Regions from separate parts of the Paenibacillus sp. P4_E11 genome, predicted to be linked through region 1. Evidence: riboswitches for the same ligand, from Rfam matches in the RefSeq annotation. Region 1 holds a riboswitch; each other region holds the start of a gene.

The links. A riboswitch is a leader RNA that binds a small molecule or an ion and turns the genes downstream of it on or off. The one in region 1 is predicted to bind cyclic di-GMP.
Region 2: it holds a riboswitch for cyclic di-GMP, as region 1 does, so the genes downstream of both, AC1DWB_RS18135 (helix-turn-helix domain-containing protein) here and AC1DWB_RS06060 (hypothetical protein) in region 1, are expected to answer to the same signal.
Region 3: it holds a riboswitch for cyclic di-GMP, as region 1 does, so the genes downstream of both, AC1DWB_RS27550 (serine hydrolase domain-containing protein) here and AC1DWB_RS06060 (hypothetical protein) in region 1, are expected to answer to the same signal.
Region 4: it holds a riboswitch for cyclic di-GMP, as region 1 does, so the genes downstream of both, AC1DWB_RS09085 (hypothetical protein) here and AC1DWB_RS06060 (hypothetical protein) in region 1, are expected to answer to the same signal.

What each region holds. Positions count from the first base shown of each region.
Region 1 covers NZ_JBFUIX010000009.1:58,824-67,308, forward strand. Annotated here, with positions in the region: gene AC1DWB_RS06040 (VanZ family protein) at 127-672, opposite strand; gene AC1DWB_RS06045 (hypothetical protein) at 685-933, opposite strand; gene AC1DWB_RS06050 (hypothetical protein) at 1,164-1,373, opposite strand; gene AC1DWB_RS06055 (hypothetical protein) at 1,568-1,771, shown strand; gene AC1DWB_RS06060 (hypothetical protein) at 1,873-2,082, opposite strand; cyclic di-GMP riboswitch class I at 2,171-2,254, opposite strand; gene AC1DWB_RS06065 (class I SAM-dependent methyltransferase) at 2,339-3,145, opposite strand; gene AC1DWB_RS06070 (cold-inducible protein YdjO-related protein) at 3,437-3,601, shown strand; gene AC1DWB_RS06075 (PrkA family serine protein kinase) at 3,687-5,582, opposite strand; gene AC1DWB_RS06080 (DUF2161 domain-containing phosphodiesterase) at 5,955-6,689, shown strand; gene AC1DWB_RS06085 (polysaccharide deacetylase family protein) at 7,394-8,485, shown strand, end outside.
Region 2 covers NZ_JBFUIX010000047.1:2,683-9,118, reverse strand. Annotated here, with positions in the region: gene AC1DWB_RS18165 (glycoside hydrolase domain-containing protein) at 1-165, shown strand, start outside; gene AC1DWB_RS18160 (hypothetical protein) at 286-969, shown strand; gene AC1DWB_RS18155 (hypothetical protein) at 1,086-1,286, shown strand; gene AC1DWB_RS18150 (YhjD family protein) at 1,283-1,741, shown strand; gene AC1DWB_RS18145 (hypothetical protein) at 2,140-2,307, shown strand; gene AC1DWB_RS18140 (DUF7667 family protein) at 2,301-2,561, shown strand; cyclic di-GMP riboswitch class I at 2,678-2,769, shown strand; gene AC1DWB_RS18135 (helix-turn-helix domain-containing protein) at 3,210-3,443, shown strand; gene citZ (citrate synthase) at 3,848-4,960, shown strand; gene icd (NADP-dependent isocitrate dehydrogenase) at 5,073-6,371, shown strand.
Region 3 covers NZ_JBFUIX010000112.1:3,384-11,868, forward strand. Annotated here, with positions in the region: gene AC1DWB_RS27515 (DUF6220 domain-containing protein) at 1-249, shown strand, start outside; gene AC1DWB_RS27520 (VOC family protein) at 503-886, shown strand; gene AC1DWB_RS27525 (DUF6223 family protein) at 956-1,360, shown strand; gene AC1DWB_RS27530 (FAD-dependent oxidoreductase) at 1,525-2,277, shown strand; gene AC1DWB_RS27535 (FAD-dependent oxidoreductase) at 2,195-2,698, shown strand; partial or broken gene AC1DWB_RS27540 (sigma factor) at 2,673-3,059, shown strand; gene AC1DWB_RS27545 (phytoene desaturase family protein) at 3,103-4,401, shown strand; cyclic di-GMP riboswitch class I at 4,408-4,493, shown strand; gene AC1DWB_RS27550 (serine hydrolase domain-containing protein) at 4,764-6,311, shown strand; partial or broken gene AC1DWB_RS27555 (lamin tail domain-containing metallophosphoesterase family protein) at 6,689-8,485, shown strand, end outside.
Region 4 covers NZ_JBFUIX010000016.1:38,506-46,990, forward strand. Annotated here, with positions in the region: gene AC1DWB_RS09080 (acetylxylan esterase) at 1-910, opposite strand, end outside; cyclic di-GMP riboswitch class I at 996-1,102, shown strand; gene AC1DWB_RS09085 (hypothetical protein) at 1,173-1,421, shown strand; gene asd (archaetidylserine decarboxylase) at 1,555-2,343, shown strand; gene pdxR (MocR-like pyridoxine biosynthesis transcription factor PdxR) at 2,768-4,300, opposite strand; gene AC1DWB_RS09100 (pyridoxamine 5'-phosphate oxidase family protein) at 4,414-5,040, shown strand; gene AC1DWB_RS09105 (NUDIX hydrolase) at 5,368-5,847, opposite strand; gene AC1DWB_RS09110 (aminotransferase class I/II-fold pyridoxal phosphate-dependent enzyme) at 6,344-7,651, shown strand; gene AC1DWB_RS09115 (helix-turn-helix domain-containing protein) at 8,353-8,485, shown strand, end outside.

The DNA.
Region 1 (8,485 bases):
TCGCTATATAACAGGGTAGAAGACCTGGATCAAGCCGTAACCTAAATTACCTATTGGGTTGAACAACGGGGGTCCTTCACTTGGAACGGCTGTTTTTGCTTCAATCAACAATGAATCGACCAGTCTCTACTTCTTGACTATCTTCCCATGTAACAACAACAGGAGCAACATACACCCGATTCCAATTGCGGCCCCGAGCGTATCAACCGCCACATCTATCAATAAGGGCGTACGGTCCCCGGTAAGGCTCTGATGAAACTCGTCTGATCCCGCATACAAGAAGCAAATCAGCAGGCTGTACAGAAACAGCAGTCCCCGCCGTTTCATATGCCCTAGTGCAAATGCCACAGTCCCTCCCAGACAGAAGTATATGAATAGGTGCGCCCCCTTGCGAATAAAAAACTCCACAAACCCGGGTACCCCAAGGCGATTTATGCTGACGGTCTCACCGGCATAGTTAAACTCAATATTGGAGAACTGTTCGGAGATCATTTGCTCAGGAAGCAACTTATGAAGCTTCGGTCTGAGGTCTTGCTGATGGTAAGGCTGGGAGGAGAAATAAAAGATAACAGCCATAATAAGGACGGCTGGTATCCACCTGATGGTTGTACTTGTCTTCCTTTGCATGTCGTCCCCTTCCTGGCTAGCTAGCCAATCTTCAATCACATTCATGTAGAAATCTCGTTAGTCGCTTCGGATCGCGGTTATGAAGTCGTCCAGTTCATAGATGAAGCCGAATAGGATCGATATCCGCCAAAGTGCAATGGCCTTCGCCCCTTCATAGGGTGCCGACTCTTTCGTCTCAATGGCCGTAACGGCTTCTCTAATCGCGGAGCAGGCAAGTCCTCGTCTGGACATGTCCAGCATTCCACCAGGAGAGGACAACAGACACCCATCAATGGCAAAGCCGATATACGTGATGATCGATGTCATATTGCCGATGAATTCCAGGGAACACATGTTCACTCTTGAATTTCTGAATCCGTCTGAGGTAAGAATCCGGCTCGGTGCCCCTCTTTTCAACAGTTGTTTGAGATGGCGCGGCTGTAGCCGGGAAGCTGCTGGTAATAGTCTCCTGGGAAGAGAACATGGAACACCTTCATCCCTGCCTTCCGCACCGCTTGCAGCAGAGTGGGGAACACCATCGCGGCAATTTCATTCGATCATGTCAAGTATTCAACAGAGCGGTATCTGCCTGAAGACTCTTCGGGTGTCCCGAACGCACCAGCGTGCATCACAACGATTGCCGAACGGTTCAGATCGAATTCATAATCTGTCTTGGCCCAGCCGCCAAACCCTCCTGCAGGAATCTGGAGACTGAAATCTGCATCATGCTGTCGGTAATAACAAGTCGGCATTCGGACGATGCTCATATGTATTACCTCCTAATTGTGAATCATTCTCTCATCATACGACCAATTGCTAACATAATGCTACCTTAACACAATTGGAATCAAATATTACATATCCCGAATTCGCGGCACAAGATGCGGATCGTACGGTTATCAAGCCTCCTACGAATCATGATATAATGCTTGCATCATCCGAGTAATGGGAGGCCCCGCACTTGTTTACTCGTAAATCATCGGCTGTCGAGCCTTACTCGGCCTGTCACTTCTGGTTACTGCTTGCGGCGGAAGAGAGTATTACCGGTTACAACTACGAGCCCTGGCACATCCGCTATGTTGGGATTGACATCGCCAAAGAAATTTCCGAACGTGGTATAACGCTAGAGGTATACTTCCAGGATGCCGTGCCTGTCAACAAGTAATGATGTACTTGTGCTAACAATCTAAGAAGACGAATAAGAAGCCCGGACAATGGAGTCCGGGCTTCTATTATGTAAGGTGCGTATTCCACAACTCTCGCTCGTTATCGGGCCAAGCCATTTTTGTATTCCTGACAAGCGAGACAAGTTGAAACATCGACGCAAGTCGGATTCATCTTGCCAGTGAACTTCGTACAGTAAATCGGGGTCTTGAATTCAATATTCGAAGAAATCATCGAGCTGTAAGCGCAATTTCCAATCAATTCGACAGTTAATCGATGCAAATCGGTCTTCAACTGCTTCACTTCTTCCATTAATTAGCACCCCCTGACACTGATGTTGTCGCATTGCTAAACAATTAAAAGAACGCTGCCCATATGACAGCGTTCATAAGATCCGCTAGAGGGCAACCCGGCTGTCATAGCTTGCGCTGAAGACCCGTAGCTTTGCGTCCCCGTCTTTCGATCGGGTTTGCCAAATCATGCTAATGTACTACCAACCAGAGACTATAGTATCATAGATTCCCGCCCTTGTTTAATAGGCATATCGGACTATTTGTTATTCATGTTGTCACTTCGGCTTCCTGGCCTCGAATCGCAGTCTCACATAGTCCGCCATCCAGCCCTGTTCTCCATACAATGCTGGCCTAACTTCCTGTTCGATCTCCTGATAAACCGTCTCCAGCTGTTCGTTCGTCAACCCTGATGTGAAGGCTCCACCGAACATCCCGATCCAATGGAGAAGCCCATGTTCGCGGTCATTCAATGCCGTCGGACGTTGGAAAGTCACGAGACGATCGACCGTGAAGCCCTGATCTTCCAGCAGTGTGGCATATTGCCCTGCGGTCGGGAAATACCAAGGATTGCAGGCTATGGCATCTATACCGCGCCTCGTGACGGCCCGTTCCAGCGCCGTGGCAATGTGCGCTACGTTGCCCTTCGCGCCGAACTCGCCGACGAAGCGGCCGCCGGGCCGCAGCGCATCCCAGACGCCGCGGATCACATCCGCCGGGCGCTTCATCCAGTGCAGCGCCGCATTCGAGAAGACGGCGTCATAGGACGGTGATGTGCGGAAGTCTTGTGCATCGGCGACCTCGAATGGCAAGCCAGGGTACTTGGCCCTAGCCTCAGCAATCATCTCCGCCGATGCATCCATGCCTTCTACTTCCGCGCCTGATGAGGCGATCAGAGCAGTCAGATCACCGGTACCGCAGCCCAGATCAAGTACCCTCATGCCGGACTGGGGATCAAGCCAGTTCACGACTCCCTTGCCGTACTCCGAGACGAAGCCCAGCTGATTGTCATAAAGCCTCGAGTTCCATACCTGACTTATGTTGATGCTCGTTGTTCCTTGATCCACACTTGCTTTCTTTTCCATAATAGCAGCTCCCTTGATTAAATGATCTAATTCTTTACTTGTTGGTTTCATTATGATCCCAGTCCAGTTATACGTCTAATATATAGAAGCTTTAATATTAATAGGTAATTCCTATAATAGGATGACATAATAATTCCTGCACCTCACTCGATTTCATTTCGTCGGACTTGCTGGAATTATTAATTATTTGTAATGAAACTTGATATCTGTTACAGTGCCATAGGAATGTTTATTGATTCGGGAGGGTATATTGATTTGTTAACAGAGACAGCAAAACCAGAATTAACTCCAATGCCGATATTCAGGTGCAACAATAAGGAATGCAAAGCATGGATTCGCGAGGAGCTCGCTTCATCACCTTCACCAGATTGTCCGTTGTGTAAGGGGAAGATGGTTCGCAGCTTCAAGCATCTACCCAAGCTCGCTAAGACGCCCAAGCCAAGGAAGCGTCCTTAACTGCATTACGACCTCATAGCATACAAAAAAGTCCGGAACCTGCTGACATTCAGCTAGCTCCGGACTTTTATTTTGGTGGGGTTCTTTAGCGATTCAGGAGGCTTCCTACATAGCGCAGCAGCTCATTGGCTGAACCGGTCGTATAGCCATGCTCATCAACGAGTCGTTTGATTACTTCGTTGATTTTCTTCAGTTGGTTCTCATCTGGCGTTTTCGTCGACGTCGTAATCTTGACAATATCCTTCAAGTCCGTGAATAGCTTCTTCTCGATTGCTTCACGAAGCCGTTCATGACTGCCGTGCTCGAACTTCTTGCCCTTGCGGGAATATGTCGACATGCGGATGAGAATCTCTTCACGGAACGCTTTCTTCGCATTCTCTGACACCCCGATCTGCTCCTCAATCGAACGCATGAGTCGCTCATCCGGGTCCATCTCTTCACCGGTCAACGCATCCTTGATCTTCTGCCAGTTGCAATACGCCTCGATATTGTCCAGGTAATTGTTGAACAGCGTCTTGGCCGACTCCTCGTACGAATAGACGAACGCTTTCTGCACTTCTTTCTTCGCCAGCTCATCGTATTCCTTGCGGGCTACGGAGATGAAGTTCAAATACCGCTCACGCTCTTCCTTCGTGATAGAAGGATGTTGATCTAACCCGTCCTTGAGCGCACGCAACACGTCCAGGGCATTGATGAATTCAAGATTTTGCCGGATCAATGCGCTCGATATCCGATTGATTACATATCGTGGATCGATGCCGGTCATGCCCTCTTCAATATACTCGTTCTGCATCTCCTTGAGGTCGGCGTCCTTGAAGCCTTCCACCGTTTCTCCATCGTACAGGCGCATTTTCTTGACCAGATCCATCCCTTGCTTCTTGGACTCCTTCAGCCTCGTCATGACAGAGAAGATCGCAGCAGCCTTTAGCGAGTGAGGGGCGATGTGGATGTGCTTCATGTCACTCTGTTGGATGAGCTTGCGGTAGATCTTCTCCTCCTCCGACACCTTCAGGTTGTAAGGAACAGGCATCACGATCATTCGCGACTGGAGCGCTTCGTTTTTCTTATTGGAGATGAACGACTTGTATTCGGATTCATTCGTATGGGCCACAATGAGCTCATCGGCAGAAATGAGCGCGAACCGACCTGCTTTGAAATTGCCCTCCTGGGTGAGCGATAGCAAGTTCCACAGAAACTTCTCGTCACACTTCAGCATCTCCTGGAACTCCATCAGCCCGCGATTGGCCTTGTTCAGTTCCCCATCGAAACGATAAGCCCGTGGATCGGACTCCGTACCGAATTCCGTAATGGTGGAGAAGTCGATGCTGCCCGTGAGATCGGCGATGTCCTGCGATTTCGGATCGGATGGACTAAACGTCCCGATGCCAACTCGTTCTTCTTCCGAGAGGAAGATTCGTTCGATCATGACCTCTTCGATCCGGCTGCCAAATTCGGTTTTGAGCCGCATCGCGCAAGACGGACAGAGGCTGCCTTCAATCTTGACGCCTAACTCGCGTTCGATGTCGGCACGGAGCTGGGCTGGCACCAGATGCAGCGGTTCCTCATGCATCGGGCAGCCTTTGATCCCATAGAGCGCCCCATCCGGCGTCCGGGAATAACGTTCCATCCCACGTTTCAGCATCGTCACAATCGTGGATTTCCCGCCGCTGACCGGCCCCATCAGGAGCAGGATCCGCTTTTTCACATCGAGGCGTCTGGCTGCGGAATGGAAATACTCCTCGACGAGCTTCTCAACGGTCCGATCGAGCCCGAATATTTCATCTTCAAAAAACTTGTATCGTTTCCGCCCATTCTCCTCAGTTATCCCGTGCCAAGCAATCATATCGTACACGCGCGAATGCGCGGTTTTGGCTACACCGGGATTGGCTTTGACAAGATCGACATACTCGGCAAACGTACCGCTCCAGGCGGCTTGTTCCTGCTCCCGACGGTGCTCCGATATCCGTTTAAAAATGTCCATGGTGCCCTCCTCTCATCTGTACACGGCTAAACGCGCTTTCCTGTTCTGAGCTATTCCCTTTTGTATGTCTAGTTGTAAGCCGATGCTGAAGACCATCATGAAAACCAATGCAAGCCGATTGTGTACCGAGTGCGAGCCAACTCTGTGTCAATTCTGATACAACTCCGTATTCTTAGTGATACCGCAGTTGACTGCGGATTTCTTGACGCTGGGGTTTAGATTAGCAGTGTATTACATCCATATGCATCAAGCCCTGCGAAGTTGCCCAAAAATTTGCTTGAAGAAAGCTCAACTTTGCAATTATGGTATAATGATCGTGAGTTATTGTCAGGAAATATGACACATCGAACAAGTAAAGGAAGGACGAACAGGATGGCGATCCAAAGCGAAACCGAGCTTTATCTTCCTGTCAAAACATATTGGGAAACGCTAGGCTATGAGGTGAAGGGCGAGGTCAAGCATTGCGATATGGTGGCAATCCGCGGGGATGAGCCGCCTATCATTATTGAGCTGAAGAAAACGTTTAATCTACCTCTCGTCATTCAGGGAATCGATCGGCTGCAGCAAGCCGACAATGTGTATTTGGCTGTGGAGCTGCCCGCCACGGGAAGGGCGCCGCACCAGTTGAAGTGGTCCGAGCTATCCCGACTGTGCCGCATGCTCGGACTAGGCCTCATCACGGTGCGATTCTACTCGAGGCGCAAACCGAAGGTCGAGCTGCTCTGTCATCCTGAGCCTTACACACCGCGACGCAGTAAGGTGAAGGCTACTCGCTTGCTGTACGAGTTCAAGGAGCGCTCCGGCGACTACAACGTGGGCGGCAGCACGAAGCGCAAGCTCGTCACGGCCTACCGCGAGAAGGCGCTCTACTGTGCGTATTGTCTGCAGCAGAGCGGACCTTCGAGCCCTCGGCAGCTGCGAGAGCGAACCGAGAACGCGAAGGTGCAGCCGCTGCTGCGGGACAACGTCTACGGCTGGTTCGCCCGCGTCGAGCGTGGCGTGTATCGCCTGACCGACGCAGGCGAGCAGGCGCTGGAGCAGTACGCGGACATCGTCGCGCATATGCTCTCGGGCAAGGCCATTGCTGCGGCGGTGGCGCGGGATTGATGCTGCACGGTCGATTTCCGGCCCTACAGGGGGGGGCGGCGGCGTTTCGTTGCTGCAAAGCCGATTTCCGGCCTTACAGCGGGGGGCGACGCCTTTTCGTTGCTGCAAAGTCGATTTCCGGCCTTACAGCGGGGGGCGACGCCTTTTCGTTGCTGCTAGGCCGATTTCCGGCCCTACAGCCGGGGTAGCGACGCCTTTTCGTTGCTGCTAGGCCGATTTCGAGGCTGTCGATTCATTTCTCGAGCTGTAAGACGATTTTTTCGTCTTACAGCTCCTGCGGCTGGCGTTTCTCGGGCTGCAAGACCGATTTCGAGGCTGTCGATTAATTGTGAACAAGAGGAGTGGAAAGTGAAAAAGAGGACCCTGGCGAGTTTTGGCTTGAACCTCCTTACCGCGAAATCCCTTATACAATCAAACAAGATGTTTGAGCATAAGGGTCCTTTTTCACTTGGAACGGCCGTCTTAGCTTCTATCTACAATGAATCGACAGCCTATTTTTCGTCTTACAGCACCTGCGTGGAGGTTCAAAAAATTTTTCACTTGGAACGGCCGTTTTCCCGACAAATCCGCAACCGCTTACAGAATAAAATAGGAGGCCCAACAAAAAATAAAAGGAATGAATCTAGTGTTCCTCGTATATGTATATAGTAGAAAAGTCCTGCTAGCTGCTAGGGGTACGATATTGAATCGTGGCGGTGTCATAGATGGGCAAAAACAAGATGGTCAGCGTAATGACGATTTGGATGATCGTGACTGCAGTGGGAATTGCAGGTTGCACGAAAAAAGAAAGCAGTCAGTCTGTTTCGCAGAAGTCGGCGAACTCAACCGAGTCTGCATTCGGATCGACTGCGAGTTCAGCCACCGAACCTGCAGCCAGATCAGGATCCGGATCAAGGTCTGGATCTGAAGTAGGATCAAGATCAGGACCTAATCCAGCATCAGGAGTGTCGGCTGGATCATCACCATCTCATGCATCACCCGATTCCAAATCTGCAACCGCTTCCTCATCTCCATCTGTCTCTATATCGAGTTCTCAGTCTTCCGCACATGGAACAGGGGAGCCATCCCGATCCAATCCGCCTAACGAACAGTCGATGTCGATGAGCCTCTCAACGTCGGGTCACCCGGACACGAAAGCAGAAGTGTCTGTCGTACCCATTCAACCTGCACCTGCACAGCCAAATGCCAAGCTAATTTCCCCGGAGCCAACGCCGTCACAGCAACATCAACAACAGCAGAAACCTATAGAAACAGCCCATATTACCCGTATCCCGGTATTAAATTATCATAGTATAGGTACAGAACCCGACAACAATGCCGTGCTCGATCCTAAGAAGCTAGAAGAGCAGATGGCTTACTTAGCCAAAGAAAAGTATACCCCTCTAACGCTGCAACAGTTCATCGACATATGGGAAGGCAAGCTGCAAGCTCCGCCGAAATCTGTATTGCTCACATTCGATGACGGCTATGCAGACAATCATGAACAGGCACTGCCGATATTGAAAAAGTACGGGTTCCACGCCACCCTATTCATGTCGCCTGGATCAGTAGGCGATGGCTGGTATATCGATTGGAAGCAAGCCAAGGAGTTGCAAGAAGCAGGCTGGGACATTCAGCCACATGGGATGACGCACCCTCAACTAACCAAGTTAACGGAGGAGAAGCAGCGAGTAGAAATTGAAGAATCGGCCAAACAACTCGAAGATCATCTCGGGATCAAGTCGGAAGTATTCTGTTATCCTTACGGCCTGTTCAATAAAACTACGATCAAACTATTACAGGAAAACAAATACAAG
Region 2 (6,436 bases), on a different contig from region 1:
GATGTCGAGGCTGGTCGCTGGAGTGAGGACGTGATCTGGGTCGCTAACCATCACGGCCTGATGACCGGGTACGAGGATGGAACGTTCCGGCCGGACCAACCGGTGACCCGGGAGGAGCTGGCAGATGTTCTTAACCGGCTGTTGGTGCTGATTAACAACAAATGACTGCTGCCCTGCTGGCTTCTGCTAGCGGGGCTTTTCTGTTTTTTGAAACATTTTAAACACATAACCCCTTGAAGATGGTAAAATCATGTAGGTACTATTTCCCATATGGGGGTGCATCACTTGTCTAATCGGACCCAGCGCAATTTTATTAAAGAAATGGAAAAGATACAGAAAGAAGCGGATTCAAAGGAACGCTATCTTTGCCCTTCGTGTAAGACCGAGAACATGGAGCATCAGAAGTATTGCGTTAACTGTGGAACGTGGTTACTTAGCACATCATTTCCGGCAACAAAAGTTAAGAAAAAACCGCGAAAACTGACGAGGTACATTAGGAACTTTTTTGTTACCGTTATTGGCGTATTCGTCTTGTTCGGGATCATTGGAGCATTAATCCAGCCTAAGTCAGAGCCGGCTTCCAGTGAGCAATCTAGCCAGCCTGCTGCTGAATCTCAAGAAGAATATAAAGCTGCTGCAGCAACAATTCCTTTTCTCGACTTAGCTAGAAATCCGGAAAGTTTCAAATCAAAGTCAGTGACTTACACAGGTAAGGTAATTCAAACTCTCGAATCGGGCAATAAAGTTGAATTGAGAATTAATGTGACGAAAGAGCAATATGGATGGCAGGATACCGTATATGTGAACTTTAGAAAAGCTCAAGGGGAAGATCGGATTTTAGAAAACGACATAATAACCCTTTGGGGAGATGTGAAAGGTCTTAAGACATACAAGTCTGTGTTAAATAGTTCCGTTACACTGCCTGAAATAGAGGCCAAATACATTACGATAATTGGAAATGAAAAGTGATTGTTACCTCGCAAAAGAGCAGGAGGGCTACCCCTTCTGCTCTTTTTTGTCCTTGATAGGAACGGGCGTTCTCGTTATAATACGAATAAGTGTTCGTATAAATTGGGGGTGTTCGCATGAAGAAGTACATAGGTCGCACCGTGGAGATCATCTATCAGGATCAGAACGGCAAGCTGTCACAGCGTCGCATCAAGGTCGAGTCAGTCAGGGATGGTAAGCTGAGGGCGTTTTGCATCACGTCCGGTGCACCTCGTGTCTTTACTATTGCGAACATCCTTGCCGCTATACCAACAACTAGAAAGGGTGCTGCCATATGAGCTTGACGCGAAAACAACTGACCGAGCATCAGGAGCAGTACCAGGATCGCGCCAAAAAGGTCCCGAGCGTGGTAACAATAGACGAATTAAAACTGATCCGGGAATTTGTCCTACTTCCTCACACACTAACCATGCTGCAAAAAAGCCTTGATGACCTCAAGCGGTCCAGAATCATGCTCCATCAGATCATGGAGCAATTTATTATTAAGGTGATGGACGAGGTTAGTGCTCAACTGTTCCGTGTTAGACGAGAGCTAAAACAGCATGATATAAAGGTGTTGTCAGACGAGACACACGACGATGTATTTTATACACAATACGTCTGCCGGGGGTACCAAAATAGGTTTGGCATGACACGTGAGGTCATGCGTTCGGAGATCGGAGTGCATCTAGCGCGAGCTTACAAATCCATTCTAACTCCGGTTCAAAATACAAAAGTAAGCGGCCCCGAGTAATCGGGGTCTTGTCGCAACTGGAGATTCGGCAAAAGCTCCTACCTTTCATCAAAGGATTCGACAGGTGGTTACGTCGAACTGTTCTGGTGAGGTGATTATAATGGTTTGTAATATTAAGACAATATTGGCCGTACTCGATCGTTCACAAATGGATCTGGCCGAAGCTCTGGGCATTAACCGGAATACTGTCACAAACCTCAGCCGTAATAAGTCGGTGCCACTCCTAAACCTGGCTTACGACATCAGAGATACCCTCAATTCCTGGGCTGAGACACAGGGAGTAGAGTCGAGATGGACCGTCGAACAAATTTGGGAAAGAAAATCCTAATCGGACAAGCAATATCACAATAGATTGTGCATACACTTTATCATCAACCGAAAAGGAGCTGATGGTCAGTATGCAGAAGCAAACCGTTTACCGCATTCGTTACACACAGGACAACCGCATTAAAGCTGTTCACGCCACGGAGGAGCCTGTCCAAGACCCGAAGAAGGAAACCCTTGCCGCTTGGTACGTCGTGGTGCTCGGGGCGCTGGCGTGCTTAGGGTGGTGGTCGCTGTGGTAAGTGATAGTCCGATTATTCAGCGGATTGTGCAGCTGCGGGTGGCTCAAAAGACAGGCGGACTAGATCCGGTCCAGAGCAAGGAGTTGGAGCTCTGCTTGGACTGGTTGGTCAACCACTGTTGGACGCAAGCCCTTCTCTGTAATTACTCGCTTATGGCCTCAATGACTAACGACGTGGACTGGCAGCACGAGATATGCAGGGACATTGATGACTTTGGGACGAGAAAAAAGCCGGGCCACCTGGGCACCGACTAAAACAGAGCCTTTTATCTTATGCGAATTGTCAGAAAATAATGCCAATTTAGCTATTGCCTTAGTGGAATGGTTGTCCTATCATTATCTTACATCATATGTAACATCTCACGATAGCGAGACGATAATGGCAAACCCGACGAAAGTCGGCTACGCAAAGCTATAGGGGCTAAACGGGTGTCAATGGACCGCAGGTCAGCCAGCTGCTGAGAGGTGAAAGGCATAATGTGCTAAGGAACGCTAAAACCTAATTTAGGAAATTAGGTTTTGTTTTAGCTCGACGACTTTACCCCTGGGATAACTTCATAGGCGTGGGAGGAGCGTTATTATTCGCTCTCTGCCGTGCCCTTCAGTTCAGTTCATCGACCCAGTCCACTAGTTCATCCATGGAGCATCCGAAGAAGAGTGCAGTTTTTCTCAAATTGTATACGGATAGTTCTTTCTTGTTGCTACACACAAGTGAGATAAAGGTTTCGGAAACTTTCAAATATAGTGCAAGGTCGACTTRCTTTTTACCTGTTAGATAAAACCATTCAGGCAATCGGCTCCTCCCAATGGGGGGAGTCATGTATCACCTCTCACATCCTAACTATATGGAAAGATTATACACATATCGAGCATGAGAAGTAAACTCGGGGAGATGGATGCAAAATGAAAGTAGGAATGAGGAATGTCCAAAGCGAGGTACAAATATCACTGCGAGCAGCAAGAGTTTCTTCGAGCCGATCAATAGAAGAAGCAGCAGAGGGCATAAAAATGTCTCCAGAAATGCTTCATGAGTATGAAAATGACTCAACGAATATACCAGTAAGTGTAGCAGTTGAAATGTTAAGTTTTTATGGATACCATATTGATCAAGTCTATTTTGGCAGGGAAAAGGAGTAAATGCGTAGAAGGAATAAAAATAATTTATCACATTGGCAGTATCCAACATAGTAAAATGCCGCGACCATCATCCAAAGTCGCGGCATTACCTTTTCCCACATTTTACCCACAAATGTAGTGATTCAGTATGATTTTTTGTGATTCATGGTGAGAATACTGGAATGGACAGATTCCCACAATAGCAATCAATTTGATTTAAAGTGATTCAATGTGACGAAACCGTGAGATAGTAGATGTTTATGGTGCTGATAATGAAGTTTTATGCCTCATTTTCTTCACTTCTTGCCCCAAATCATTTATCATAGTAACTGATAAGTATTTCTTAGCACCTGTCGCTGTTCTTATCGGTTCTATTTATAGCTTTACATCTGGCCCCTATATTATCACAAAGGAGCGATAAACGTATGACTGCTACTAAAGGTCTTGAAGGCATCGTAGCTACTACCTCTTCGATCAGTTCGATCATTGATGGCGTACTGACGTACCGCGGCATTGACATCGATGATCTGGCAGAGAATGCTTCGTTCGAAGAAGTAGCCTATCTGCTATGGTACGGCAAGCTTCCTACCAAGTCAGAATTGGATCAGTTGCGCAGCGAATTGAGCAGTAACGCTGCAATTGCGGATTCCGTCATTCAACAAATCAAGCTGTATCCGAAGGATACCAATTCTATGGCTGCACTTCGTACAGCTATCTCTTCTCTGGCTCTGTATGACGATGAAGCGAACGATATGAGCTCGGAAGCGAACTTGCGTAAGGCGATCCGCTTACAAGCGCAGCTTCCTACTGTCATTGCCGCATTCGCGCGCATCCGGGACGGTAAAGAGCCGATTGCACCTAAGTCGGGTGTCTCCATCTCTTATAATTTCCTATACATGCTGAGCGGCAAGGAACCGGAAGCCATCGCTGTCGAGGCGTTGGACAAGGCTCTAGTGCTGCATGCTGACCATGAGCTGAACGCGTCGACATTCGCTGCTCGCGTAACTGTCGCTACATTGTCTGACATCTACTCCGGTGTAACTTCCGCAATTGGCGCTTTGAAGGGTCCCTTACACGGCGGTGCGAACGAAGCCGTTATGGCCATGCTTGAACAAGTGGGCGGCGTGGAGAAGGTGGAATCCTTCATCAACGAGAAGCTTGCTAACAAAGAGAAGATTATGGGCTTCGGACACCGGGTTTACAAAAACGGCGATCCACGTGCCAAGCATCTGCAGAAGATGTCCTACGAGCTCGGTAAGATTACGAACAACATGACCTGGTACGACATGTCGATCAAGATTGAAGAGCTGGTAACGGGTCAGAAGGGGCTGAAGCCGAACGTAGACTTCTACTCCGCTTCCGTTTACACGTCGCTAGAAATTCCTCGTGACCTGTTCACGCCTATCTTCGCGATCAGCCGTGTATCCGGTTGGACCGCTCACATTCTGGAGCAGTACGAGAACAACCGTCTGATCCGCCCGCGTGCTGAGTATACCGGACCCGTTAACCAGAAATACATTCCGATCGAGAACCGCTAATCGGTTAACCCCACAAAGTGATGTGTTGCTTCGATGATTATGCCTGTTACTTTGCGGGGGGCCCCGAATTTTTTTAACTGATCATACCACATATTATTGGAGGGTTCATTCAATGGCACAATTCGAACAATTCTCGCTTCCGACTGAAGGCGAACGCATTACGATTGAGAACGGCAAGCTGCAGGTTCCTAACAACCCGATCATTCCTTTTATCGAAGGCGACGGAACAGGCCCGGACATCTGGGCAGCTTCCAAGCGCGTTCTGGATGCAGCTGTAGAGAAAGCCTACAAAGGCGAGAAGAAAATCGCTTGGTACGAAGTATTCGCCGGCGAGAAAGCATTCAACCAATACAACAGCTGGTTGCCAGCTGATACACTGACTGCGATCCGCGAATATATCGTGGCAATCAAAGGTCCATTGACTACACCTATCGGCGGTGGTATCCGCTCCCTGAACGTAGCGCTTCGTCAAGAGCTGGACTTGTACACTTGCTTGCGTCCTGTTCGTTACTTCAAGGGCGTTCCTTCCCCTGTTAAGCGTCCTGAGTTGGTTGACATGGTTATTTTCCGTGAAAACACAGAGGACATCTATGCGGGTATCGAGTGGGCAGAAGGTTCTGCTGAAGTGAAGAAAGTGCTGGAATTCTTGAAGAACGAAATGGGCGTTAACAAAATCCGTTTCCCTGAAACTTCCGGTCTAGGTGTGAAGCCTGTATCCAAGGAAGGTTCCGAGCGTTTAGTTCGCGCTGCAATCGAGTACACTATTAAGCATGGCCGCAAGAGCCTGACGCTTGTTCATAAAGGCAATATCATGAAGTACACCGAAGGCGCGTTCAAGAACTGGGGTTATGAGCTGGCTGAGCGTGAATTCGGCGATAAAGTGTTCACTTGGAACGAATACGACCGCATCAAAGCTGACAAAGGGACTGAAGCTGCTAACGCCGCTCAAAAAGCCGCAGAAGCTGCTGGTAAAATCGTCGTGAAAGACGCGATTGCCGACATCGCCTTGCAACAAGTATTGACTCGTCCAACCGACTTCGACGTCATCGCGACATTGAACTTGAACGGCGACTACTTGTCTGATGCCTTGGCTGCACAAGTTGGCGGAATCGGGATCGCTCCTGGAGCGAACATCAACTACCTGACTGGCCACGCTATCTTCGAAGCTACTCACGGTACGGCTCCTAAGTACGCCGGTCTTGATGTAGTTAACCCGGGTTCCGTAACATTGTCCGGCGTTATGATGCTGGAGCACTTGGGCTGGCAGGAAGCGGCTGACCTGATCTACAAAGGGATGGAGAAGTCGATCAACAACAAAACCGTTACTTATGACTTCGCCCGTCTGATGGAAGGCGCAACTGAAGTGAAATGCTCCGAGTTCGCGAACCAAATCATCGCAAACATGGAGTAAGTTGCCCCAAAAAGTGGAGCGAAGCGCTGGGGCGTATTCCGATTACTTTCCGGGGGCCCCGGGTT
Region 3 (8,485 bases), on a different contig from region 1:
TCGATCCTGATACTCGTGATTTCTTTTATCGCTCGGCTGCCGCTTTCTCTTCGAATGCGTAGTGCGGGTTTGTTCGGCATCATCATTTTGATAGCGGTCAGCACCAAATTACCGTCTGGAATTGGATATTTATCTGCTCTTCATCCGGTACTCGCTCTGATGTTGTTTTTTGGAACTGTGTCCCTCATACGGAAGACCGATGCCTTCAAAAAAGAAAAAAAGCAAGAATCTACGGAGCAAAGCGGTTGAATTGAGGTTTGATCACAATCTTCAACATGGATGGAGAGGAAAAGATGCCACCCTAATCTATCCGATTATCTACTGGTCTTTCTATTCCTTATCGCGTCTGGAGCATCGCTGCATCTGGTTGCGCATGATTATGAGAATAGAACTCATTGGTTTCGAATCAGTGTAATTGTTCTATACGGAATGTCCGGTATCCTTGTTTTCTTTATTTATATTCCAAGATATTGACCAAAAACAGAATCTAGGAGGAGAAAGAATGGCCCCTATCAGAGTACGTTACATTGTCGACGATGTAGATGCGACAATCGCATTCTACACACAGCATCTTGACTTCATTGTCAAAGCACATCCCGCACCCGGTTTTGCCGTTTTGCAGCGAGGTGACTTGAATCTTCTTGTGAATGCCAAAAATGGTCCAGGCGGAGCCGCTCAAGCCATGCCGGATGGGCGAAAACCGGAACCCGGCGGCTGGAATCGGATTCAAATCGAGGTCGATGACCTGGGCGGCTTTGTCGAGACCCTGCGTAAAGCAGGCCTACGCTTCCGCAATGATATTGTCACAGGATTTGGCGGTAAGCAGATCTTACTAGATGACCCAGCAGGTAATCCTATCGAACTCTTCGAGCCTCCAAGCAAATGATGGAAAGAACATTATTATAAGCTGATATATATTCAGTTTTCAAAAACAACAAAGAGGAGTAAATAACAAATGAAAATGAAGGTAGTTTCATTCATAATACTTTGTGCATTTCTGCTTGTTCCAACTATTGCCTCTGCTGAAGTGACCAACGGTAATGTCGGATACGGATTAACCCCCGGGCGACTCTGGGCCACGATGGACGCGGTGGTGGGGCTGATCAGCGCGATCCTCGCTGGACTGTCTCTGGCCCGCTCCGCCGGAAGTTTCGGCACCGGCAGCGGGCGACGTGGGGCCATCTTGGCCATGGTGGTGGGGCTGATCGTCATAGCCTACGCTGGGGTGCATGTGACCATATTCCCTGGTGGTCCCGGCACCGGTGACGGGCGAGTCGGGGCCATCTTTGCCATAGTGTTGGGGCTGACTAGCATGATCCTCGCTGGGATAACTCTTGCCCGCTCCCGCCGCACCGGCTGACCCGACCATGGTGCTGGTCATGTGATTAAAACGACCCATGCAAGGTTTCTCATTCATTCGTTTCCGATGTCACAAATCAGAGCCTTACATTGTTATATGTGCAAAACGTAAAAGGAGCTGAGGAATGATGAACGACTTGACATGCATAATCATCGGAGGCGGCCATGCAGGGCTTGCAGCGCTCAAAGCAATACAAGCAACGACCCGGGGCATCGCGAACGGCCGGCGTGCGAAAAGTGATGTTATTCCGGCCGGCCGCGGGCGGGGAAGAGATTATGGTTCCCTGGACGCATTATTGTTCAGATGGAGTCGAATTCGTGCGAGGTACGGTTACGTCCGTGGATAGTGGAGGGAAACAGATTCGATATGAGGATGCGCAAGGAAATGATGCCCGAATTCGTTATGACCTTTTAGTCGTGGCGGTCGGCAGCATCGTTCGGCGACCGGATCCCGATCAGGGCGGCGTCGCCTTGACCGACCCGCAAACCGCGGCAGACATCCGGGAGCGCTGGCGTGCCAATCTGTGGAAGTCTGCCGGCGAGACGAACCCTGAGGAACGAAAGCGACTGATGACAATCGCGGTTGCGGGAGCAGGCATCAGCGGTATGGAGACGTCCGCCGAGCTGGCGCTAGCCATTCGGAAGGAAGCATCGGCGCTAGGGCTGAATTCGTCCGATACCTCCGTCTATTTGCTGAATGCACAGGGGCGGCTGTTCCCGGAAGGGCCTGAGAAAGTTGGACGGAAGTTGGATCAGACGCTCAGCGAATGTGGTGTGACAGTGCTTCACAATCGTAAGGCGATGCGGGAGGAAGCAGGAGCGGTGACGCTCAGCAATGGCGATTGGCCTATGTGTATGGACGTTAGGTCTGATTCCGAATCCGGTCCTTCGCGGTATGGGCTTGCCGCTTACTTCTGATGGCCGGGTACTGGTGGATGAATGTTATCGCGTCCAAGGGATGCCGGGTGTATACAGCATTGGCGACTGTGCGAGAATCGTCGATCCGACGACTGGCAAGGCGGATCAGATGACGTGCAAGGAAGGCGGATTTCAGGCGCTCCAACTGGGGAAAATCGTGATTGCCGATCTGGAGGGCCGTTCCGCGCCGGTTCACAAATCTTTGATGGATGCCTTTGCCATCGGCCTGGGGGAAAATCGCGGATTGATGTGGGCACGCAAATGGGGACTTGATATTATCATAACGGGGAAGCTTGGGTGGAAAATCAAGAAACTGGCATGGGATTTAGCCAGTCAGCTTCGAACGAGACCAAGATTGCAATATTTCGAACGGCCCGGAAAAGGTGATACGGCGAATGGAGAAACTATACGATCAATTTAGAGCACTGCTGTTCACGCTGGCTTATCAGTTGACAGGCTCTGCGGCAGACGCGGAAGATGTGGTGCAGGACGTGTTTTTTAAGGCGTATGACGTTCATCCCGAACGTTTGGAGGAGCCGAAGGCGTATTTGTGCAAAATGGTAACTAATCGCTGCCTCGATCTGCAGAAGTCGGCCCGGAGGAGGAGGGAAGTGTACGTCGGTCCGTGGCTCCCCGAGCCGATTCGGACGCCGGAGGCGGATACGCTCGAGACGACGGTCGTCCGCCGTGATCTACTGTCTTACGCCATGCTTGTTCTGTTGGAGAGGCTGACGCCGACAGAGCGGGCGGTTTTCGTCCTGCGTGAGGCGCTGGGCTTCGAATTGATCTATCGGTGATTATGCCGAGCGAAGGAAGGTATGTTGGATGAAACAGTTTGATGTGGCAATCATTGGTGGAGGCATTGCGGGTTTGGTGGCATCGATTGAGTTGGCCCAAGCAGGTAAGTCCGTTGTCCTTTTCGAGAAGGCCAGCCAACTTGGTGGTCGGGCAATATCTGTCAAGAAAAACGGGGCTATCTTCGATCTTGGCAATCATGCAATAGTCAGGGGAGGGGCAGTGGATGAAATCTTTCAAGATTTAGGTATAAGAATGGAAGGGGGATCTCCTTCGGTAAACGTATCGGTTCTATGGAACAATAAGGTAACCCCTATGCTTAAATTTATTATCTCTCGAAACATAAGCTGGTCAGGTAAGATGGAGTTGTTAAAGTTTTTTACCAAACTTGGAAAAATCGATGCCGATTCAGTGCCGGCTATCAGTCTGCGGAGTTGGATTGAACAAGAACTTCGCGATCCGATGGTTCGTCATATATTTTACGCATTATTCAGGTTACAAACGTACTCACAAGCCCCAGATCACCAATTGGCTGGCCCCGTCATACGTTCTATGGCACGCGCGATGAAAAAGAATAGCATTGTCTATGTGCAGGATGGCTGGCAAACCTTAGTTGATCAGCTTTACGAAAAAGCAGTTCGGGCAGGCGTCTCCATGATGACAGGAACAAACGTTACGGAAATCGAGCATGATGGAGCCGTTCGTAAAATAAAGTTTGCTGACGGCCAAGAGATGGACATCACGCATGTGATTTCCGCCACCCCACCCGTAGTAACCTCCCAGCTCTTAGGAGATGCGGGTTGCAATTCTGTTTTACGTTGGAAAGAACAGGCTCGTGTCATTCAGGCGGCAAGTTTGACTCTTTCTTTGAAGCGGCTTCCAGTACCAAATCGATTTTCCGTTTTGGGTGTTGATCAACCCATATACTTCGTGAATCAATCGAAATTTATTCGATTAAGTGAAGATGGCACTTCGGTGGTACACATTGTTAAATATAATGGTACTGGTGGAACGGATCCAACAGCTGACGAACGACTCCTCGAACAAATATTGGACTTGATCCAACCGGGCTGGCAGAAGGAAGTCGTTGCTAGGCAGTACCTCCCCAACATAGTTGCAGCCTACGACTATATGCACTTAGGCAGGGAAGATCGATTTCCAGGTCCAGCCGTACCCGAAATTGCAGGGTTTTACGTGGCGGGAGATTGGGCCACCCATGGAGAAAATTTGGCAGATGCTGCGGCGGCAAGCGGAAGACGTGCGGCGCGGCGCGTGTTAAAGGATATGGGGGCGGGCCGTAAGGGTGGGCGGGAAACCATATTGGTGTGAGTGACAGGAAGAAAGCGGCAAACTGTCGAAAGGCAGTGACGCAAAGCCACGGATCTTCTCACTGTTCAAGTGATGACCGCCGGGCTACCCAATCTGCCAAACACGGCCTATGGGGTCGTGTTTGGTGTTGGAACTTTCTATAACTATTATACATCTAAAGAGCAGCTGTTTTTGGAAATCTACTATATCCAAGGGAATGAGAACCTCAAGAAATGGCTCATCGAATCGATTGATTTGGATCTTGAACAATACTATTGCCCGTTTTCTTTGATTCGTTGGTCTACACGATACTCATAAAGATGAAATTGACATTCAACATTTCCCTGAAATTATTAACAGAAAGATAACTAGGGATGGGTGGGATGGAAATGAGAATGAGATTTATAGTAATAATCTTGTGTGGTCTGTTCATCTTCCCCCTATTCGGTTCAGCGCGAAGCGATGGTAGTATGCAAGAAGAGCGATCTGGAACTTCAGTTTTCTCCGAAGTGGATGCGTATATTGCTCGTGAAATGAAACGACAACGTCTTCCGGGGCTGGCTCTCGGGATTGTACAGGGGGATCGTATTCTTTACCTTAAGGGATACGGTCAAGCTGATTCATCGGGTCGTCCTGTAACACCTGAAACCCCTTTCGGAATAGGTTCGATCGGCAAGTCGATTACTGCTATGGCCGTTCTGCAACTTGTCGAAGCAGGAAAAATTGACTTAGATGTACCTATACAGCGCTATATCCCCACTAAGTATAACGGTGCAGAGTCCATTACTGTACGTCAGTTACTTAATCAAACAAGCGGGTTCACCCAAATCTCAACATTTAGCAACACGCTGGCAAGTGTCAACGATCGATATCAAAACGCTATAGAGAAAAACGCCTTGTCTTATGCGGAAAAGTTTTTAAAGCAAACCAATCAAACCGAACATCCCTACAGGTATTCGAACGCAAATTATGTACTGCTTGGCTATATTGTGCAACAAGTATCCGGCCAGTCCTATGGCGACTATGTGAAGGAACATATTTTCAGCCCTCTGTCAATGCATAACAGCTTTATGACGCTCGATGAAGCAACTGTTAACGGACTGGCTACGCCCTACCGTCGGATATTGGGGTACAACGCTGCCTATCATGGCCCCTATGTTTATATTGCAGGGGATTCGCCGGCGGGTTACCTCTATTCCAGTGCGAAGGACATGAGCCAATACTTGATTGCCCAAATGAACGGCGGCCGATTTGAAGATGATTCCGTGCTCTCTTCGGAAAGCATACGACTTATGCAGACCGAACCTGTTCCGGGAACGTACGCCATGGGTTGGATGACAGATCACATTAACGGTTTACCGGTTATCGGTCAGCCGGGTGGCTCGATAGGCTTCCAAGCCCAAACTTATATTGTTCCGGAACAAAAACTGGGAGTTATCGTGTTCGCTAACGTACTTGACGCGATCGATGCTGCTTGGCCCAAAACACACGTCATTACGACTACCCACATCGCCTCCGGGGTCATAAACTTACTGAATGAACAACCGATTGGAGGATCTGGTCTAAGCATTTCGCAGAAATACTTGCTCGTAAATGGATTAATATTCATGCTCAGCGCATGGTTATTATACACGACCGCTCGAACTGCGAAGCGCTGTCTTGGGCCGTGGAGTCCTGACAATTCTGGCCATACTAAAATATCTATCAAAGTTATATCAAGAATTGTCCTGGATTTTGCAGGTCTGTTTATTGTCCTGATGTTGAGTATGACTCAAGTTGTGCCGGTATGGCATATTGCAACAATCTTTCAGCCGGATGTAATCCCTTGGCTGAAGATAATGGCTGTACTTATGGCACTGAAGGGAAGCATGGAATTTATTCGGTTGGTTCGGTCGATTTCGCATGAAAAAACATCAAAGTTGAAATGTTGAGAATCGTTCTTTCCTCGTACCGGCCATTACGCTGATCCTGGGCAAGTGGACTTTCTGGCCCGGACACCGCAACTCTGTTTTAGACACTGATTCAACATCTATCGAAAAGCAATCCACATGGCCATCTGTGTGAAACAGGTCGCATGAATGGCGATTTTGGATGTTCCCGCATACGAGTCATGTGGAATGCTATGTGTTGTTGTTAGGAAGTAGTATTTGAAAGGTCACATTAATTTGCCAGCCCAAGCGGTTTCCGCTTGGGCTATTTTTATGTAAGAGATTTGAGTACGTTAATAAAACCTTCATACCTACATAACACAGGTCAAATCATTCATTGTTATAGTATATTGATCTACCAGACTATCAGGAGGCACACAATGAAACGATTTTATCAGAAATGGATAGCATTTATTCTTGCTATCATGATGTTGACGCCGAACACAAGTTGGGTAACGGCAGCAGGTGCAAGTGATTCGATTCCAAGCCTGCTCATTACCGAATTGGTCGTGAATCCGAAAGGTGCAGCACCGGATTTATATGAATTTGTAGAACTTTATAATAATTCAAATGTACCTGTTTCGATGCAGAATTACGCGATGACGAATGTGGCTCCCAATGGAGGGAAGCAAGACTGGACGTTTAGCGATAATAATGTGGTACAGCCCTATCAATCGATCGTTGTGTGGGTTCGTAATATTGCTTCCAATGCCCAGGCACAAAATAGTCTGTTAACGAATACAGACTTCTTAACCTTCTACAATCTTCCAGCCAATACGAATATGACGTCGATTAACTCAAACGGCGGGATGATCAATACCGACACCAGAACCATTACGCTAGTGAATAAAGCAGACAACCGAGACATGGTTAAGGCTAAATATGTCTATACTGCAGCGCCGGGAGCAGCGCTGGATGGGAAAGCGGACATCTTCAAATATCCTGAGGACGGTTCCATCAATATGCAGAATCTCGGCAACGTTGATCCAACTCCGGGTTCCGTCGATCCATCGCAAGTACCACCTATTCCAGCCTCGCCGGGGGGTACTACGGACGTACCGGATCTGCTCATTACCGAGCTCGTGACGAACCCGGCCGGTCCGGCTCCGGACTTGTTTGAGTTTATTGAGCTCTATAATAACTCTGACAATCCCGTTTCACCGACGGGCTACTCGATTACGAGTCTGGCTCTCGACGGTTCGAAGGAAACTTGGCGTTTGACAGAAGATAAGATTATTCAGCCGCATTCCACGTTGATTGTTTGGATCCAGAATGCAACGTCTAATGGAAATTTAACCCTAGTTGATTTCTTGAATTTTTATAAGCTCCAAATGCGCCAAAGCGGTATTGCCATCGTATCGACAAAAGGTGGATTGCCCAACAATGATACCCGAACCCTTATTGTTGCGAACAACAGCGATCAAGAAGTGGTGCGTGCTACATATACGACCACGGAAGGTTCTCCTGACGGAAAAAGTATTGAATACAAATTCCCGGAGGATCGTACCACGGTTATGCAATTGGTTGGACTAGCAGACGTCCCGACGCCGGGTGTAGTAAAGCCTTCCCAAGTTCCGACTGCTCCGGGCTCTGCAACTGTAGATCTCCCGCCCGATATTATTCATACGCCGATTACGAGTACGGAGAAAATGGATTTAACGGTAACGGCCTATGTATACGATGAGAACCTGACTCAAAACGTCACATTGTCCTTTAGTACAAATCCGGATGCGGAGGATCAATATTTTCAAGATATTATCATGCAGCCGACTGCTCTTCAATCGCTTATCTATAAGGCAGTAATTCCACAGTCTGCGCTTCAGAATACGACCGAGTTGGAGTATTACATTACGGCGAAGGATTCACAAAATAAAACATCACGTGTTCCGACAAACACCAATTACAAAGCGCATGTGAAAGTACCAGTAGAACCAGACAAGCTCTCTTTGAATCTAAGTGACAATCAGTACGTACGCGGCAACCTACAAGTGAAAGGGATGGGCGGAAGTCAATCGGATTTGCAACTGAAGATCGATAGTCAACCCGTAACGAATACTGGAACTATTCTAACTCTCCCGGCTAAAATTGTATTTGAAGGCAGCGGTATAGAAGCATCCCTGGGATACAAGAACGGCGTATACGTAAACGACCAGCTCATTTACACGATCACACAGGAT
Region 4 (8,485 bases), on a different contig from region 1:
CATGTCCATAATCGTGATAAATCTTAGTTTCTTTCACATCAGTTAACAGATGGTTATAGGCGGCAAAACAAGTAGAAGGCGGACAAATCAAGTCCTGCAGCGTAATCGCCATCAGTGTCTTCGCCTTAATCCGAGTAGCGAGGTTCATCCCATCGAAATAGCTGAGTGTGCGGTACACTTGCTCTTCCTTCTCATGCTCGGGGTCGTAACGGCGGAACCAGTCGATAATTTCTCTGTAAGGCCCGGCTCCGTGGTGGGCGACCGATCTTTGAAAATTACACAAGTAAGGGAACACCGGCATAGCTACCTTCGGACGAGAATCAAGCCCCGCTACGGCTAACGTCAATCCGCCGCCCTGGCTGTTCCCGCATACCGCAATCCGGGAAGCGTCGATCTCTTCACGCGAACATACGAAATCAATCGCACGTACGCAATCCAAGTAAGCTTGCTTGAAGTAATATTCATTCGGGTCCAGAATCCCTTTCGTCATATGCCCGCCTACACTTCCGGCACTGTAGGAAGCACGGTCCGGCGTGAGACCGGATTGACCGCGAGTATCCACAGTCAGCGAAGCATAACCCATAGCTGACCATTGCAGCAATTCATAGACTCGGCTGCGACTCCCGCTATAGCCGTGGTAACGTACGATAACCGGCATCGGCCGTTTTGCAAGCGCTTCCTTAGGCACGACATACCAGCCATGCACCTTCGTTCCGTCTGCACCATCATACACAATATCGTATCCGTCAACCGATGCGACCGGATAATCGATCCGAGTGAGCTGGGCATTTAATGGGATCGCGCTCGACTTCGCCAATTCCTGTTCCCAGAACGCATCGAAGTCCTTTTCTTTCGTCAAGCTAGGCTTGTACTCCCGTAGTTGTGCTAAGGGCATATCGACCAATGGCATACTAACAGCTCCTTATTCGTCCTTTTTTACAATTAGTGACAAGTTCTCATTCCATATGGTACTATATTCCTGATGTTTCGTAAATATTGATAAAAGGCAAACCCGTCCGAAAGGCGGGGACGCAAATCCACGGGTCTTCCGAGCCGGACGTCTGGTACAGACTTCAGGTTCTATGATAGCCGGGCTGCTCATTCGAGTCAGTCGCTGCCACCGGTAGCGGCTGTTCTTTTCAATGATGCCTGAGCGCAAGGGAGCCTTCTCGATGGATGAATTGAACCGGATCAAACATCTGACATTGTCGGTTACGAGAGAGCTCGTAGCCAACTGCCGATTCTGCGTTGAAATCGCCCTCGACCCCGATGACAAGACACCCATTCAATGCATCAAGTTTTCAGGAAACTCAACACCAATCAGCGTTAATGCTACAACTTGCCTTACTTGTAAAGAATACTTGAAGAAGCGATTGCCTGTTCCAGATGAAGGGTGGGCAAAAGTGGAAAATGACCTGTAGAAACAAACAGGTAGTACGACCCAGAATGGGTCGTTTTTTGTTAGGGTGCTTATTGATTTAGAGCGGCTTCTGTGTCAATATAAGGCTGATGAACTTACTGATACGAAGAAACAGGTGACTCCCAGCGAAAATGATGAATCAAGCCTTTTTCCGATTGTTAACCGAGCTATCCTCCCGAAAATGGATTTCCAGCATTACCGGTGCATTCGCCCAATCGAGCGTGAGCCGTCTGCTAATCCCCCGTTTCGCCAAGCTGTATGGTATTCGACTGGATGATGCAGAGAAGGCGGTGAGTGAGTATCGTTCGCTGAATGAATTTTTCACGCGGAGGCTGAAGCCAGGCTTACGGCCGATTCATGAAGCAGTCGACTCCCTGGTCAGTCCGGTCGATGCCTTGATTACCGGTATCGGACGGATCGAGTCCGGTCAACTCCTGAACGTGAAAGGGCAGGATTATACGATTGAGGAGCTGCTCAACCAGTCGCCTCGTATGGTGAACTACAAGAACGGATTCTATTATGTCCTCTACTTGAGCCCGACCGACTATCACCGGATCCATGCTCCTGTCTCGGGCCTTATATTGGAAAAAGAACATGTGCCGGGCAAGGTGTATCCTGTCAATGATTTTGGCTTAACGCAGATGAGACGCGTGCTGAGCCGCAACGAGCGACTGATCACCTACATCGAGCATGAGCACGGAGAGATCGCGGTCGTGAAGGTCGGTGCGATGAATGTGAGCAGCATCCGCTACTCGGAAGCGCTGCCTGATCGGCTCGAACGAGGCGGCGACCTTGCGTACTTCGAATTCGGCTCGACGGTCGTCTTGTTGACCGAGACCGGAATCTTGACCCCTCGAGCCGACTTGCAGGTCGGTTCTAAAGTCAAGATGGGCGAATCACTCGGTACTTTGCATGATAAGTAAGGCGGGCGGTGTGCGGATATTGAGGCTGTCGATTAACTGTTGATAGAGGCTAAGACGGCCGTTCCGAGTGAAAAAGGACCCTTAGTCATCCCCACAAAGTGAAGCTAAGCTCTGTAGTATTTCCGAGTACTTTGTGGGGGGCCCGGGTTTCAAACATCTTGTTTGAACCTCCTTGATTGTATAAGAGATTCAGCGGTGGGAGGTTCAAGCCAAAACTCGCCAGGGTCCTCTTTTTCACTCTCCACTTCCCTTGTCCACAGTTAATCGACAGCCTCATATTTCATGTTACAGCTCGCTCGGCACTGCCTTTAAAGACGAGCAGTAACATAAGTACAATCAGAAGCACAAATGCCATCGAACAAGCACAAAACGGTGCCATCCTGTACAGGGACGGCACCGTTTTGTGCTTGAAGTAGACAATTCATTACTTTCCAAGATGTGCTTCCGCTTGCCGATATACAATAGCCGCCACACGCATCCGTTCCACTCCCTCCTCAATTCGCTCTTCCGATAAGTGGGAGAATATGAAACACGCGCTAGCATATGCATTTTCGTAAAAGTAACTCCTTCCATCTCCCCATACAACTCCCGCCTGCTTACAATGTGTCTGGTATCGTTCGTAGCTGGCCTCGTCACCGCGCCAGCGGGCGAACACATGCAGACCGGCATCGGAGGGCACGACTTCGAACAGTGTGCCCAACTCACGATCGAGCAGCCGCCGGAACAGCTCGAATCGGCGACTATACACTCGGCCCATGCGGCGCATATGACGCTCGTAGCCGCCACTCCCCATGAATTGCGCTAACGCCCGCTGCTCCAGAAGGGATGCGGGGTACGGCTCATATAGCCGCAGCGCCCGAACAAACGGCTCCAGGAGCCGTTTCGGCAATACGGCGTAGCCGATACGCAGCTGCGCTTGCATCGTTCGCGAGAAGGTGCCGACATAGACGACGCGCCCGGCGCGGTCGAGCACCTTTAGCGGTTCAATCGGCCGCCCATGGTGGCGGAACTCGCTGTCATAGTCGTCTTCGACGATGACAGCGCCGCGCTCGGCGGCCCACTGCAGCAGCGCCTGCCGACGAGGCAGGCTGAGCACCGTCCCAGTCGGGAATTGCCGACTGGGCGTCACGAACGCGAGCCGGGCATCCCACGGCTCGATCACCAGCCCCTGGCCGTCCAATTGGCCAGGGACAGGCACGCCGCCGGCGGCGCGGACGGCCGAGACAATCCCGGTGTAACCGGGATTCTCGATCACGGCCGGCTCGCCAGCGTCCAGCAGCAGCTGCGCGGTCAGCGCCAGCGCTTGCATGGACCCATTGACGATGACGATCGCGTCCGCCGTCACCGTAATGCCCCGCGCCCGCTTCAAGTGGCGGGCAATTGCCTCGCGCAGAGGCAAATAGCCTTGCGTGGGGGCGGTCGCGCCCGGCGTTTCCGTCTTCTCGCGGACTTCCGCGTACAGAAGACGGCGCCATTCAGGCGCGGGGAACGGCACAGGCTCAACCTGGCCGAAATCGAACACTATGTCCCCGCTGTGGAGCTCTCGCACATGCTCCAACGGACTGCCACCCTGTTCTTCTTGCCTCAACCCAGTATCACCCGCCCGCCCCTCTCTTCGCGATGGCTGAGATAGTTGGCCAAGGCGGCTCCCCCAGTCTGACAGTCGAATGTGCATAGGATCCCCGACTTCCCCATCAGCGGCTGCTTGCCGGAACCGAATATACGTCCCGCTCCCCGGCTCCGCCTCCACATAGCCTTCAGCGGCGAGCCGCTCGTACACTTGATTGACAACGCCTCTAGACAACACATATTGACGACCGAGATCACGGCTGGACGGCAATCGGGTTCCATACTCCAATCGCCCGCTTGAGATCGCTTCCCGTAGTGCATAGTACAGCGCCGTCTGCTTGTAGCGGTGTGTCTCCAAATTCAATTCAAATGGGATATGAAATTCCATTCAATCCTCCCCTAACTTATCCGCCGCAAAAAGTGGTCCATTCAAATCCATCATAATTGGTGCTTTTTATTTGTCAATCCACTTTATAAGATAAGACAAACAAGGAGAGGGTGATCGTCGTAAGAAGAGAAGAATTTGATATGGCATCCATCGAGGAGACGGAGTCGTTCCTGCAAGAAATGAGCTTCGGGGTGTTGGGCTTGCACAATGGGGAGTATCCGTACTTGGTGCCACTAAATTTCGCCTATACCAATGGCAATATTTATGTATACGGCAGCAAAATCGGGCTTAAAATGGAGGCGCTCGGGGAAGATCTGCGTGTCAGCTTCAGTGTGGCCAAGGAATATGCAATAATCCCATCTTACTACTCGGACCCTGTATTCGCTTGCCCGGCGACAGCTTATTTCAAATCCGTTCTGATTCGGGGGAAAGCGGCGGTTGTGGTGGATTTGGCGGAAAAAGCGGAAGCCCTATCTGCTCTGATGGAGAAGCTTCAGCCAGAGGGCGGATATGACCCAATTGATCCAAACATTCCTGCTTACGCATCACGGGTAAAAGGTGTGGCCGTTGTGCGGATCACCCCCGAGCACCTATCGGCCAAGTTCAAGTTCGGTCAGAACCTGCCTGAAGCGAAAAATGAACATATCCGCAATGAGCTGCTTCAGCGGGACAAGCCGATGGATGCGGAAACCGCCGAGCTGATGGCCCGCTACTGCCCCGCACATCGTAGCAAAACCTAGCCTACTGCTGTCTAACTTCTCATCAAATCGAGGAATGTGCAGCGATATGGGGTCCAGATAGAAGACGATTCATGAACTCAAATAGTGGAAAATTCATCCGTTATTTTTATATTAAATCCCAAAAGCGAAGGCAAAAATAAAAATAAAGGAAAATTCATCCGTTATTTCAGGTAAAAAAACGATCTTCTCAGCAATAGCGGAAATTTTCTCCACTAATTTGCTATTCTCGCAATATTCGCGTACAACAAAAAGGCCAACAGGGAACTCAGTTCCCTTATTGGCCGTTCAGCCCTTCAGCCCTTCAGCCCTCCAGCCCATCGCCTCAGCTCAAGACTTATACCCCCGGCCCGTCACCAAGTGCGTGATCGCCGGAATTTCCTGCTCCAGCATAGCGAAGATGCCTTCCGGATAGACCGGCCGTTTCTTCAACTGAGATAGAGAGCGCCACACCAACTTAACCGAGGAATGCTCCTTGTGCCACAACGGTTCGGGAATATCGTTCGTAACCAGCAGCTCGCACCTGTGAATCAACGTAACCTGATGGTGCTCCTTGCCATAATATTGGAAAAAATGTTCGTTCACGACCAGCAAAGGCCCCACTACGACCTCAAGGTCATATTCCTCCATAAACTCACGGATTATGGCCTCGGATGCGGTTTCTCCGTACTCTACAGTGCCTCCGGCGAACCGATAGAACGATTCGTCCTCATCGCATTGCACGAGCACTTCTCGCTCTCCCGCTCGATCATTAGCCGAACGGCCTTGCCGGAGCATAATACCCGCCGCTCTAAGTTTCGGATTCATAATCGCATGCTCCCTTCGGACAAAAAGGACATAATCGAGGCTGTCGATTCATAGTCGATTGAGGCTATGACGGCCGTTCCAAGTGAAAAAGGACCCCTAAGTATACCCCGCAAAGTGAAGACAATGCTCTGTCGTGAATTCCTAGTACTTTGCGGGGGCCCCGTAAGTTCTAACATCTTGTTTGAACCTCCTTGGATCGGCTAAGGGGTCTAGCGGTATGGAGGTTCAAGCCAACTCGCCGGGATCCTCTTTTTCCATTTCCACTCATGTGTGCGCTATGTATCGACAGCCTCTAATCTCCTCTGTCATAATCCAACTTTTCTCTATTGTACATTACACGGGCACGGAAAGAAATTCCTGTTTGTTCTCTAATTGCTTGTATCGGTAAGTTTTCAGACTTCTATACATGAAGTGCACTCGGTGGTGACGCTCCTCCTCACAAGTGATATAATAGCGACATAAAGTCGAACTATACGATTGGAAGGATGACTTGATTCAAATGAACCCAATGGTGAAGCAGCTTAATGAAACGATTCAGAGAGAGAACACACATGTATTCGACATGCTATCAGGACTAGGCAAAGCGATTTATTTCCCCAAAGAAGGCATCTTGAGCCAATCGGCCGAAGCTAAGGTTAAGGCTAAAACCTATAACGCGACAATCGGGATTGCCCTCGAGAACGGTCAGCCGATGCACCTGAAATCCATTCAAGATACACTTAGCGCTTATTCGCCCAAAGATCTATACGAGTACGCCCCGCCTGCGGGCAAGCCAGAGCTTCGCAAAGCTTGGCGCAGCAAGATGATTACCGAGAACCCTTCCGTTCAAGGCAAAGGCTTCGGGAACCCGGTTGTCACGAACGCGCTGACACATGGACTGAGCATCATTGCCGATCTATTCGCCGATGCGGGCGATGCGGTTATATTCCCCGACAAGAACTGGGAAAATTACGAGCTGACCTTCGGCGTTCGCCGTGGAGCTGAGATCGTCAACTTCCCTCTCTATAATGAGCAGAATAAATTCAATTCCGATGCCCTGCGCGAAGCCATTCTGGCCCAACGCAATAAAGGCAAAGCGATAGTCGTACTGAACTTCCCGAACAACCCGACTGGCTATACGCCGACTCCGGCGGAAGGCAAAGAAATCGTCGCCGCCTTGCTCGCCGGTGCCGAAGCCGGCATCAACATCGTTGCCGTCACTGATGACGCCTACTTCAGCTTGTTCTTCGAAGATTCCGTCACAGAATCGCTGTTCGGCCAACTGGCCAACCTGCACCCGCGTATTTTGCCAGTCAAGGTGGACGGTGCTACGAAGGAAGAATACGTGTGGGGCTTCCGCGTCGGTTTCATCACATACGCTTCCGAGAGTGAGGCGCTCTTGAACGCGCTAGAGCAGAAGACGACTGGCATTATTCGTGCCACGATCTCGAGTGGCCCGCACCCCTCGCAGACGTTCGTCCTGCATGCGTTGCAATCACCGGACTTCGAAGCGCAGAAGCAAGAGAAGTTCGACATTATGAAAGGCCGCGCCAATAAAGTGAAGCAGCTGCTCGACAGTGGCAAATTCGAAGGCGCTTGGACCTACTACCCGTTCAACTCCGGCTACTTCATGTGTCTGAAGCTGACCACCGTTGACGCCGAGACGCTCCGCGTTCACTTGCTGAACCAATACGGGATCGGCACGATCGCCTTGGGTACGACCGACCTGCGTGTTGCATTCTCTTGCATCGAGGTCGAGCATCTGGAGGATCTGTTCAATCTGATCCACCAAGGTGTCAAGGATTTGGAGCAAGTCGCCGCCAAGTAAATCCCCACACAGTGTCGCGGGACCTTCCAAGAGTATTCCTATTACTTTACGGGGGTCCCGGACTCTAGCCCCACAAAGTGACGTGGGACCTTCGAAGAGTATTCCTATTACTTTGCGGGGACCCCGGAACTTACTAAAAAAAACGTCTCGCAAACCATTTTCACAATGGCTTCGAGACGTTCTTTATTTCCAGAATAGTCCTTGTTATTCCCGAGTAGTCCTTCGAAGTTCCAATTCTTTCTTCAGCGCCTTTTCAACAGAGGCAGCGAGAATATCAAATTTCTCGGAAATGGTGTACGCCAGGATTTCCCCACAATGAGAACAGTGTTGCTTCTGGAGTTCCGTCATTTTCGAGCAAGCCGTACACTTTATCATTCGGATGAATACCCCCATACTATCATGATCGCGCTCTATTCATGCATCGCCTTAATAATTATTCATCGTCAACTCCAAGTCAGTAGTTTATACCGAATATGGAGGAAGGGCAAAGAAACGAGGAGTTTATGAAAAGGGATAGCGTGGATCACGGAGGGCATGATTGGAACTTCCTAGAAGGACGCAGTGAACCGAAGGTTTTTTGGACGAGCACCCGATGATATGCAAAGCGGAGTTGCTGAGGCTCTAAAGAATAAGTATGCAAAGCGCTTTTATGGTCGCTATAATAAAGGAAATCATTAACGTAACGAATATGGAGGAGAAGCATGCGTGCGATAAGAGATGCCATCCAATCATTTCTCGCAAGAGGAATGTATTTCAGGAGGTTGCTGGGCTTCGGGATTGTTGCTCTATGCATCCCCATTCTTCTTGCCGCTTTTTTGGCATATGCGATTGTCT